DNA from 3 places in the Geodermatophilus sp. CPCC 206100 genome. Region 2 is predicted to be linked to each of the others. Evidence: riboswitches for the same ligand, from Rfam matches in the RefSeq annotation. Region 2 holds a riboswitch; each other region holds the start of a gene.
The links. Region 2 has a riboswitch for cyclic di-AMP ahead of PGN05_RS18505 (transglycosylase family protein). Riboswitches for the same ligand answer to the same signal wherever they lie in the genome.
Positions count from the first base shown of each region.

Region 1: linked by a shared signal. The riboswitch ahead of PGN05_RS12040 (C40 family peptidase) and the one ahead of PGN05_RS18505 (transglycosylase family protein) in region 2 are both predicted to bind cyclic di-AMP.
Region 3: linked by a shared signal. The riboswitch ahead of PGN05_RS00695 (lytic transglycosylase domain-containing protein) and the one ahead of PGN05_RS18505 (transglycosylase family protein) in region 2 are both predicted to bind cyclic di-AMP.

Region 1 is NZ_JAQISV010000021.1:61,849-65,045, reverse strand. It holds gene PGN05_RS12050 (DEDD exonuclease domain-containing protein) at 1-771, opposite strand, end outside; gene PGN05_RS12045 (hypothetical protein) at 958-1,254, shown strand; cyclic di-AMP (ydaO/yuaA leader) riboswitch at 1,433-1,630, shown strand; gene PGN05_RS12040 (C40 family peptidase) at 1,758-2,729, shown strand; gene PGN05_RS12035 (M48 family metallopeptidase) at 3,001-3,197, shown strand, end outside.
Region 2 is NZ_JAQISV010000041.1:50,911-54,107, forward strand. It holds gene PGN05_RS18500 (hypothetical protein) at 1-1,069, shown strand, start outside; gene PGN05_RS18505 (transglycosylase family protein) at 1,038-1,610, opposite strand; cyclic di-AMP (ydaO/yuaA leader) riboswitch at 1,613-1,756, opposite strand; gene treY (malto-oligosyltrehalose synthase) at 2,055-3,197, opposite strand, start outside.
Region 3 is NZ_JAQISV010000003.1:28,320-31,516, forward strand. It holds gene PGN05_RS00690 (hypothetical protein) at 1-716, shown strand, start outside; cyclic di-AMP (ydaO/yuaA leader) riboswitch at 843-1,004, shown strand; gene PGN05_RS00695 (lytic transglycosylase domain-containing protein) at 1,239-2,117, shown strand; gene PGN05_RS00700 (class I SAM-dependent methyltransferase) at 2,294-2,932, shown strand; gene PGN05_RS00705 (TetR/AcrR family transcriptional regulator) at 2,929-3,197, shown strand, end outside.

The sequences.
Region 1 (3,197 bases), on a different contig from region 2:
GAGCGGCTCGTCGCGGGGCCCGCGGAAGAGGTACACGCCCGGGCCGGAGGGGACGCCGTCGGCCAGGTGCCGCTTGCGCAGCCGGTCGGGGTCGACCTGGCGGGTGAGGCCGGTCAGCTCCTCCAGGGTGGAGACGCCGAGCGGGCCCAGCCGCTCGAACAGCCCGTGCAGCACGTCGACGGTGGCCCGCGCGTCGGCCAGGGCGCGGTGGCAGGGCTCGCTGGCGGCGCGGAAGTAGGGCGCCAGGGTGGCCAGCTTGCAGTTGGGCACCTCGTCGCGCGTGAGCAGCCGGCGGGCGAGGACGGCGGTGTCGACCGAGGCAGCGGCCGGCCAGGCGATGCCGTTCTCCGCGCACGCGGCCTTCAGGAAGCCGAGGTCGAAGGGGGCGTTGTGGGCGACGAGGACCGCGCCGCGGGCAAACTCGAGGAAGGCGGGCAGGACCGCGCCGATGCGCGGGGCCGCGGTGACCATCGTGGTGGTGATTCCGGTGAGCACGCTGATGTAGGGCGGGATCTCGCGGCCCGGGTCGACCAGGGTCTGGAACTCGCCGAGGACCGCTCCGCCGCGCACCTTGACCGCGCCGATCTCGGTGATCGCGTTGTCCTTGGGAGACCCCCCGGTGGTCTCCAGGTCGACGACGACGAACGTGACCTCCGCCAGCGGGGTGCCCAGCTCCTCGATGGTGGCCTGCTCGTAGCGCGGCAGCCCGGCGGCGGCTCGTGCGACTGTCCCGGCGGCGATCCCGGCCGGCCGGGCGGGGGAAGAGGGCACGGGGCGGACGCTAGGTCGGGGGAGTGACAGTCCCGGGGACGCGCGCCGGGCGGACGCTGGATCCCCCGGGGCCCGCGGTGCGCGACCGTCCGGAACTGTCGGTGCCCGTCCCTAGCGTGCTGCTCAGACCGGTCGGGGCCAGGGACGGCCCCCGCGACCAGGGCCGGTCAGCAGAGGAGTGGGTTGATGTTCATCGACTGCGACACCTGCACCGCTCGCGGCACCGGCTGCACGGACTGCGTCGTCACCGTGCTGCTGGGGGCGCCACCGGGCTGGCAGGGGGCCGATCCCACCGTGGTGCCCATGACGGCGCGCGCCCAGACCGCCGAGGACGTCGTCGTCCCGGCGCCCGGCGTGGTGGTGGAGTTCGACGAGGTCGAGCGCCGCGCCGTGCGGGCGCTGGCCGAGGGCGGCCTGGTGCCACCGCTGCGCCACCAGGCCTCGCCTCGCGGCACCGGAGACCGGCGGCGGCGCACCGGGTGAGCGGGCGCAGGCAGGTCCCGTCCGGCGCTCCGCGAGCGGCGCGCGGGGAGCGGGGCGGCGCGCCGGGCCGGTGTGGGAGTTCCCACAGTCCACGCGGCCCTCGTTTGTCACACCTGCACCACGTCCGTACGGTGAGCCGGTCCGGCCGGGAGGTCGTCACCCGTACAGAGGTGGCCTCGGCCGGTCACCGCCGAATCGCCCGACGCGCTCCCTGGCGTCGAGGGTGAACCGGGGACCCACCGCAGCACTGGGGTGAGTTCTCGCGTGCGCCGGTCCGCCGGAGCACACGCGCCGGCCCGCCGGCACGCAGAGATAGGGCACGTCTTCCCAGCCCGAACCCGTCAGCTAACTCGGTAGGCGGTCGCTGAGGAAGAAACGGAGAGCCGCCGCCCGTGGCGACCCCTCACCCTGCCCTGGGGCATGCCCCTGATCCGCTCCACCCCGACCTCCCGGTCACCTCCCGCCGCCCCACCACCGCCGGCCGCCTCGGCCGCGGGCTCGTCGTGGGAGCCACCGCCAGCCTGGCCCTGACCCTGCTGCCAGGGACGGCCACCGCCGATCCGGAGCAGGCGGGCAGCGCCGCGCAGGCCGCCCAGCTCGTCGCCCGGGCCGGCCACGAGCTGGAGGTCGTCAGCGAGCAGGTCAACGAGGCGCGGGAGACCCTCGCCCAGCGTGAGGCTGCCGCCGCCGACGCGGACCGTGTCGCCGCCGAGGCCGACGCCCGGCTCGGCGCGCTGGACGGCCAGATCCGCCAGGTGGCCCGCGCGGCGTTCACCGGCGGGAGCCTGTCCGAGTTCGACCTGATGACGACCAGCGACTCGGCCGACGACTTCGTCTCGCAGCTGGCCACGCTCGACGCTCTCGCCGGGCACGCCGGCGACGTGCTGGCGCAGGTCGCCGAGTCGGCCACCGCAGCCGAGCGGGCCCAGGCCGACGCCGATGCTGCGGCGGCGGCCGCCCGCGGGGCCCTCGACGAGGTCACCGCTCGCCAGTCCGGGCTCGAGGCGGACATCGCCGACTACCGGGGGCAGTACGCCGCCCTGTCCGCTCCGCAGCAGCAGCAGGTGCAGACGGCCCACTCCGGCCAGCCGGTGGCCGCCGCGGCACCGGCGCCCGCGGCCAGCGGTGCCGCGCAGGCCGCCGTCGACACGGCGCTGGCGCAGGTCGGGGATCCCTACGTCTGGGGCGCCGGCGGCCCCAACTCCTTCGACTGCTCCGGGCTCACCCAGTACGCCTATGCCGCGGCCGGCGTCAGCCTCCCGCACTCGAGCCGCATGCAGTCGACCATGGGCCGGGCGGTCTCCCGCGCCGACCTCCAGCCGGGAGACCTGATCTTCTTCTTCAGCCCGGTCAGCCACGTGGCGATGTACATCGGCAACGGGCAGATGGTGCACGCCTCGACGTCCAGCCAGCCGGTGAAGGTCGTGGGCGTGGACTCGATGGGCGGCATCACCGCCATGCGCCGCCTCGTCTGAGGACGGACTCCCTGCAGGGCCCCGCCGTGAGCCTGCGAGCGGTGGGGGGCAGAGGGTCCCGCCTCGGCTCCTGGCCCGGTCCGGGCCCCGCCGTGAGCCTGCGAAGGGTGGGGAACGGGGTCCCGCTTTGGCCCTTGGCCCTCTGCAGGGGCCCGCCGTGAGCCTGCGAAGGGTGGGGAACGGGGTCCCGCTTTGGCCCTTGGCCCTCTGCAGGGGCCCGCCGCGAGCCTGCGAGCGGTGGGGGGCAGGGGGTCCTCTTAGGATCGGCCGGGTGAGCGCCCGCCGGGCCGCGCTGCTGGTCGCGGGTGTGTTGGGGCTGGCGCTCGTCCTGGTCATCGCCCTCCGGACGCCGTGGACGGTCCTGGCCGAGCCGACCGGCGGTGCGACGCCGGTCCGCCCCGGCGCGGGCGTGCCCGCCGCCGTCGTCGACCGCGCGGAGTCCTTCGCTGCCGCACTGCGGCCGGCGTC
Region 2 (3,197 bases):
CGTCCCGCTGGTGCTGGCCCTGTGGACGGCGCTCGGGCTGGTGCTCGCCGTGGCGATCGGCGCCGCGGCCTGGGCGGGCCGCGGCGCGGGCGAGGAGCCGGGGTTCCCCCTGAGCCTGCTCACCGGGGTCGAGTCGCCGTCCGGCGGCGCGGTCACCGGCGACGACGTGGTCATCGGCTTCGGCCAGCTCACCCTGCTCGGCATCGGCCTGGGCACCGTGCTGCTCGCCCGCGGAGCGCTGCGCTCCGAGGGAGCCCGCCGCGGGCTCAACGTCGTGTGGGACGTCGTCGCGTTCTGGCCGCGCGCGGCGCACCCCTTCGTCCCGCCGCCGTACGCCTCGGAGGTGGTGCCCGCGCTGGTCCGCCGCATCTGCTGGCACCTGGGTGTGCCCGACCCGCTCGAGGACGCCACCGCGGGCGACGGGCCGCCGCGGTCCGCGGAGAACCCCGCGCCGGCCGGCGAGGTCGTCGTCGCCGCGCACAGCCAGGGCAGCCTGATCTCGCTGGTGGCCCTGCTGTGGTTGCCCGAGGAGGTCCGGGACCGCGTGCGGTGGGTGACCTTCGGCTCGCAGCTGCGCCAGCAGTTCGCCCGCGGCTTCCCGCACTACGTGCACGCCGACCTGCTGCGCGGCATGGGTGGCGCGTTCCGCTGGGTGAACCTCTACCGAGACACCGACCCCGTCGCCGGGCCGGTCACCAGCTGGGGCCACACCCGCGACGGCGGGCCGCTCACCTCCCGCCGGATCGACGACCCGGCGGCGCCGCAGCCGGACTGGCTGGACCCCGACACCGGCCGCCGGGTCTGCGGGGCGGAGTGGCGGCTGCTGGACCCGGTGCCGGCCGACCTCGACCTGCAGACCCGCGCGGTCACCGGGATCGGCGGGCACGGCGGGTACTGGACCGACCCCGACTGGCCGCTGGCGCTGGACGTCGCCCGCGGACGGGTGCCCGACGGGCGGGTCCGCCGGGCGGCCCGCCCCCCGGGCCACGGGAGGCCGGGGGACCGGCTGCCCGTGGCCCGGGTCGAGCGGCCGTCGGTCAGACCACGAGCGCCTGGCCGACGCGGATGACGTTCGGGCTGCTGAGCTGGTGCCGGTTCTTCTCGTACAGCGCCTGCCACGTGGTGCCGTGCGCCGCCGCGATCTCGGCCAGCGTGTCGCCGGCCTTCACCACGTAGCTCCCGGCCGGCGCGGCGGCAGGGGCGGGCGCCGGTGCGGCAGCCGGGGCCGCTGCACCCGCCTCCGGCGCGGCCGGGTCCAGGCCGCGGCCGCAGGTGGGCCAGGCGCCCGGGCCCTGCCCGTCGAGCGTGCGCTCGGCGGTGGCGATCTGCTGCTCCTTGGTGGCGAGGTCGGCCCGCGACGCGTACTGCGTGCCGCCGTAGGCCGCCCAGGTGCCCGGGCTGAACTGCAGGCCGCCGTAGTAGCCGTTGCCGGTGTTGATGCTCCAGTTGCCACCGGACTCGCACTGCGCGACGGCGTCCCAGTCGTTGGGGCCGGCGGCCGCGGCCGGACCGGCGAGGACGCCGAGGGAGAGGGCCGCCGCACCGGTGAGGACGACGGCACCGCGGCGCAGGCCGCGGGCAGGCAGGAAGGAACGATCGTGCTGGGACAAGGGGATCCTCCGATCGCCGCCGGAGGGGTTAGCTGTCGGGTTCGGGCGATCGGTGCCCGGCCGCGCTGACGCGGCTTCACCCCCAGACGCGCGGGGCGTCAGAAGTGGGTCCCCCACCCCCGTCCACGGTGCTGCGGTGGGGACGCCGCCGGACGGGGTTGGGCGGGACGGCGTCCGTGCCCCGCCGGTCGGCCGGGCACCCGGGCGACGGTAGGTGGCCGCGCGGATCCGGCCCGCCCGACGCGGCGAGTTCTCCCGGCGTGGCGCGACAGGCCGGGCCGGGGACGGCACACCGTCCCCGGCCCGTGACGAGGAGTCATGCTGTGGCCCGTGCTGTGCGGCCCCGTCCCGGGTCCCGACCTGAGCCCGGTGACGTGCTGGAGCGGCCGCCCTTCAGGGGCCCGCGCCGAGCCTGCGCGGCGTGGGGGGAAGGGCGGTCCTTCTTCAGTCGCGGACGAGGAGGGCGACCGGCAGCCGCCCGAGGACCTGCGCGACCGGCATCCCCGCGGCGTCGGAGACGAACCGGTCCCCGGTGAGCAGGTCCCGCCAGGCCCCGTTCGGCAGCTGCAGCGCGGTGTCGCCCCAGCCGCCGGCGTCCGCGAGCCCCACGGGCAGCCGGGTCGCCACCGTCACCGCGCCCCCGCGGTCGAAGGCGACGACGTGCCCGGCGGCGGTCCCGGTGGCCTCGACCGGCTCGTAACCGGTGAACCACTCGGGGTGCTCCCGGCGGGCGCGCAGGGTCCGGGAGACGACGAGCAGCTTGGCCGCCCCCTCGGCGTCGACCGGGGGCACCCAGCCCCCGTCGAGCCGGGCGAGCAGGCGCCGGCGCAGGTCGTAGTCCACCGGGCGGCGGTTGTCCGGGTCCACGAGGGACAGGTCCCACAGCTCGGTGCCCTGGTAGACGTCCGGGACGCCGGGGATGGTGAGCTGCAGCAACTTCTGCGCCAGCGAGTTGGACCGGCCGAACGGCGCGATCCGGGCGACGAGGTCCTCGATCGCGCCGTACGTCGCCTCGTCGTCGTACGCGGCGTCGACCAGCGCGTGCAGGCGGGCCTCGAACTCCTCGTCGGCGTCGGTCCACGTCGTCGACGTCCCGGCCTCGCGCGCGGCCTTCTCGGCGTAGGCGTGCGCCCGGTCCCGCGACAGCGGCCAGGCGCCGACCAGGTTCTGCCACACCAGGTGCGCGAGCGGGCGGTCGGGCAGCGGGTGCCGGTCCAGCAGCCGGCGCACCAGCTGCGCCCACTCGCCCGGGATCTCGGCCAGCACCGCCAGCCGGGCGCGCACGTCCTCGCTGCGCTTGGTGTCGTGCGTCGACAGCGTGGTCATCGACTCCGGCTTGCGCTCCAGCCGGCGCTGCTGCGCCTCGTGGAACTCCGCCACCGTGCCGCCGAAGCGCGCCGGGTCGCCGCCCACCTCGTTGAGCGCGACGAACCGCGCCCAGCGGTAGTAGGCGCTGTCCTCGACGCCCTTGGCCATCACCGGGCCGCTGGTCTGCTCGAACCGGGTGGCCGCCTCGGTGCCGGCCTGCGACAGCACCGGGTGCAGCGCGTCCAGCGCCGCGCCGAGGTCGGGGCGCCGTTGCCGCAC
Region 3 (3,197 bases), on a different contig from region 2:
AGCAGGGCGAAGGGGACGTCGACCCCACCGGGGAGTCGGCCGGGCTCGCGGCGCTGTTCGAGCCGCGACCGCGGTTCCGCCGGCGGCTGCGCGGCTACGACCGGGCCGACGTCGACGACTACGTCGCCTGGGTGGAGAGCGAGCTGCTCGTCCGTCCGGTGCCGGGAACCAGTGGGATCCGGTGCAGTCGCTGTAACGACGCCGCCGTCCCTGCCCCTCCCGTACCGGCCCTGGCGGTCGCGGACGCGGAGCAGCGCGACGCGGTGCTGCTCGTCGGCGCGATGCGCGAGCTGCTCCGGCTGGCCGAGGTGCGGGCGGCCGAGGTGGTCGCCGAGGCCGAGCGGGACGCCGAGCAGGTCCGCGCGACCGCCCGGGCCGAGGCCGAGGCGCGGCTGGGCAACGTGTCCGACCTGCGGAACGCCGCCCTCGAGCGGGTCCGCCGGCAGGCCGAGGAGCTGCTCCGGGAGGCCGCCGCGGAGCGGGCGCGCCTGCAGGAGGAGGCGGCCGCCGCCGCTGCCGAACTCGCCGACCTCCGTCGTCGGCAGGACGACGCCCGCGAGTCCCTGCGCCTCCTGACCGACAGCCTCGGTGCCGCGCTGGAGGGCTCGCCCGCCGTCGGGCCCGACCGGGCGGCGTCCGACGCCCCGCGCGGCGGGGCCGTGCGGCTCACCGGGAACGTGGTGCTCACCGAGCCCCGGGAGCCGGTCGCCGGTTGAGCGGAGCCGGCGCCCACCGCGACACAGCTCACGGTGCCGATGTGACGGCCGGGATTGTCACGGGACGGTAACGGCCCCTACGGTGGCTCTCGTCCGCCTGGTCGTCTCTCCCCACACGGGGAGCCTGGGTGGACGCCGCCGAGTCGTGTCCGCAGCCGTGGCCACGAGCCGGGGACCCACCGCAGCACTGGGGTGAGTCCGGCCTGCCGAGCGTCGCTCGGAGGGCCGGTAGGGCGCCTTCCCGCCCGAACCCGTCAGCTAACCCGGTAGGCGGCCACGGAAGAAACGGAGAGTCTCCGCATGCCCCGCCCCCGGGCCCTCGCGGCTCGCAGGGACACCCGGCCGCGCGCACCTCGCGCCTCCTCCCGGCCCGCTGATCCCGCCTGACCGCGCCCGCCGGTCTCCCGCGTCACTTCCCGACGCCGCCGGCGCACCCACCCCCAGCCCGCGCCGCCCTGGGCTGCCCCCCGCACCGCGGAGGGTCGGCCCGCGCGCACTCTCGCCCCGGAGCACCCACACCCGATGATCGACCGCACCCAGCAGTTCCCCGCCGTCCAGGCGGACACCGCCGAGTTCCCCACCCCCGAGCTCGGTGCCCAGCGCCCGACCCGCCGGCGCGTGCACCTGCCGGCCAAGGGTCGCCGCCCGGCCTTCCTGCTGGCCGCGGCCGCCGCCGGGGCCGTCGTGGTGAACCTGCTCGCCGGCGGCCAGCCGCCGGCCGAGGCCGAGACCAGCACGGTCAGCGCCTCGCACAGTGTCGCCGAGGCCCTCGGTATCGCGCCGCAGGCCGCGGCCGAGGCGCCGACCGCCGAGGTGGCTCCCGACGACTTCGCCTCGCTCGAGGACCTGGCCGCCTCCCGCGGCGAGCGCGAGGCCGCCGAGGCCAGCGCGGCCCAGGCCCAGGCCGCCGCCGAGCAGGCCGAGCGGGACCGGCTGGAGGCCGAGCGGCTCGCCGCCGAGCAGGCCGAGCGCGACCGGCTGGAGGCCGAGCGGGTCGCCGCCGAGCGCGCCGCCCAGGAGGCCGCCGAGCGCGAGGCCGCTGAGCGCGCCGCCCGAGAGGCCGAGCGGGCGCCGGCCGCTCCCGCTGCGAGCGGCGGCTCGTCCTCCGCTCCCAGCGGCTCCTTCAAGGAGTACGCCATGTCCAAGGTCGGCAGCGCGGACCAGTTCAGCTGCCTGGAGAACCTGTGGGGCAAGGAGAGCGGCTGGAACCCCAACGCGCAGAACCCGACCAGCACCGCCTACGGCATCCCGCAGTTCCTCAACTCGACGTGGGCCGGCACCGGCATCGCCAAGACCTCGGACGGCTACCGGCAGATCGACGCCGGGCTGATCTACATCGAGAACCGGTACGGCAGCCCCTGCGCGGCCTGGGCGCACTCGAAGGCCAACAACTGGTACTAGAAGGACCCCCCTGCCCCCCGCCGCTCGCGGGCTCGCGGCGGGGGGCAGGGGGGCCGCCCGTCCTCCCCACCCCTCGCACCCTCAGGGGGGGGCCCTGGGCGGGGGCTCAGGTGCCGAGGCGGGACCCCGTCCTCCGGGGCGGTGACCTGACCCGGGCGGATGGTGGACTGGCCGGCGTGAGATCCGTCCCCGCCGGGTTCGTCCGCGCCCACACCCAGGTCCAGCGACCGTCCTCGGTCCCGGAGGTCCGGCTGCACGTGGCCGAGGACGTCGTCGCCCTCTGGGAGGCGATGGAGACCGCGGAGGGCGGCGCCGGCCAGGCGCCGCCCTTCTGGGCTGCGGCGTGGCCGGGCGGCCAGGCGCTGGCCCGGTTCGTGCTCGACACCCCGGAGGTGGTGGCCGGCCGGGCGGTGCTCGACCTCGGGACGGGCAGCGGCCTGGTCGCCATCGCCGCCCTCCGGGCCGGCGCCCGCTCGGTGCTGGCCAGTGACGTCGACCCGTTCAGCCGGACGGCGGTCGTCGTCAACGCGGCCCTCAACGGCGTGGGCGGGGTGGGCGTGGCCGGCGACGTGCTCGACGGTGACCTGCCCGGCATCGAGGTCGTGCTCGCGGGGGACGTCTGCTACGACCGGGAGATGACCGAGCGGGTGCTGCCGTTCCTCGACCGCGCCCGCGCGCGCGGCTGCGAGGTGCTGGTCGGGGACCCCGGCCGGCCCTACCTGCCGCACGAGCGGCTGGTGGCGGCCGCCGTCTACGACATCCCCGAGACCGAGGGCCCCGGGCTGCGGCGGACGACGGTGTGGCGGCTGCCGTGACCGGTCCGGCGCCGGCCCCCGGCCGCGGCCGCCGCGCGCGCCGGCCCTCCGGCGACGACCGCGAGCGCGCCCTCCTGGCCACCGCCGAGGCGCTGCTGGCGCAGCGGCCGCTCGCCGAGATCTCCGTCGACGACCTCGCCCGCGGCGCGGGGATCTCCCGGCCGACGTTCTACTTCTACTTCGCCTCCAAGGACGCCGTCGTCCTCGCGCTGCTGGACCGGGTGGTGGCCGAGGCGCACGCGCTGCGGTCGGCCGCCCTCGCCGG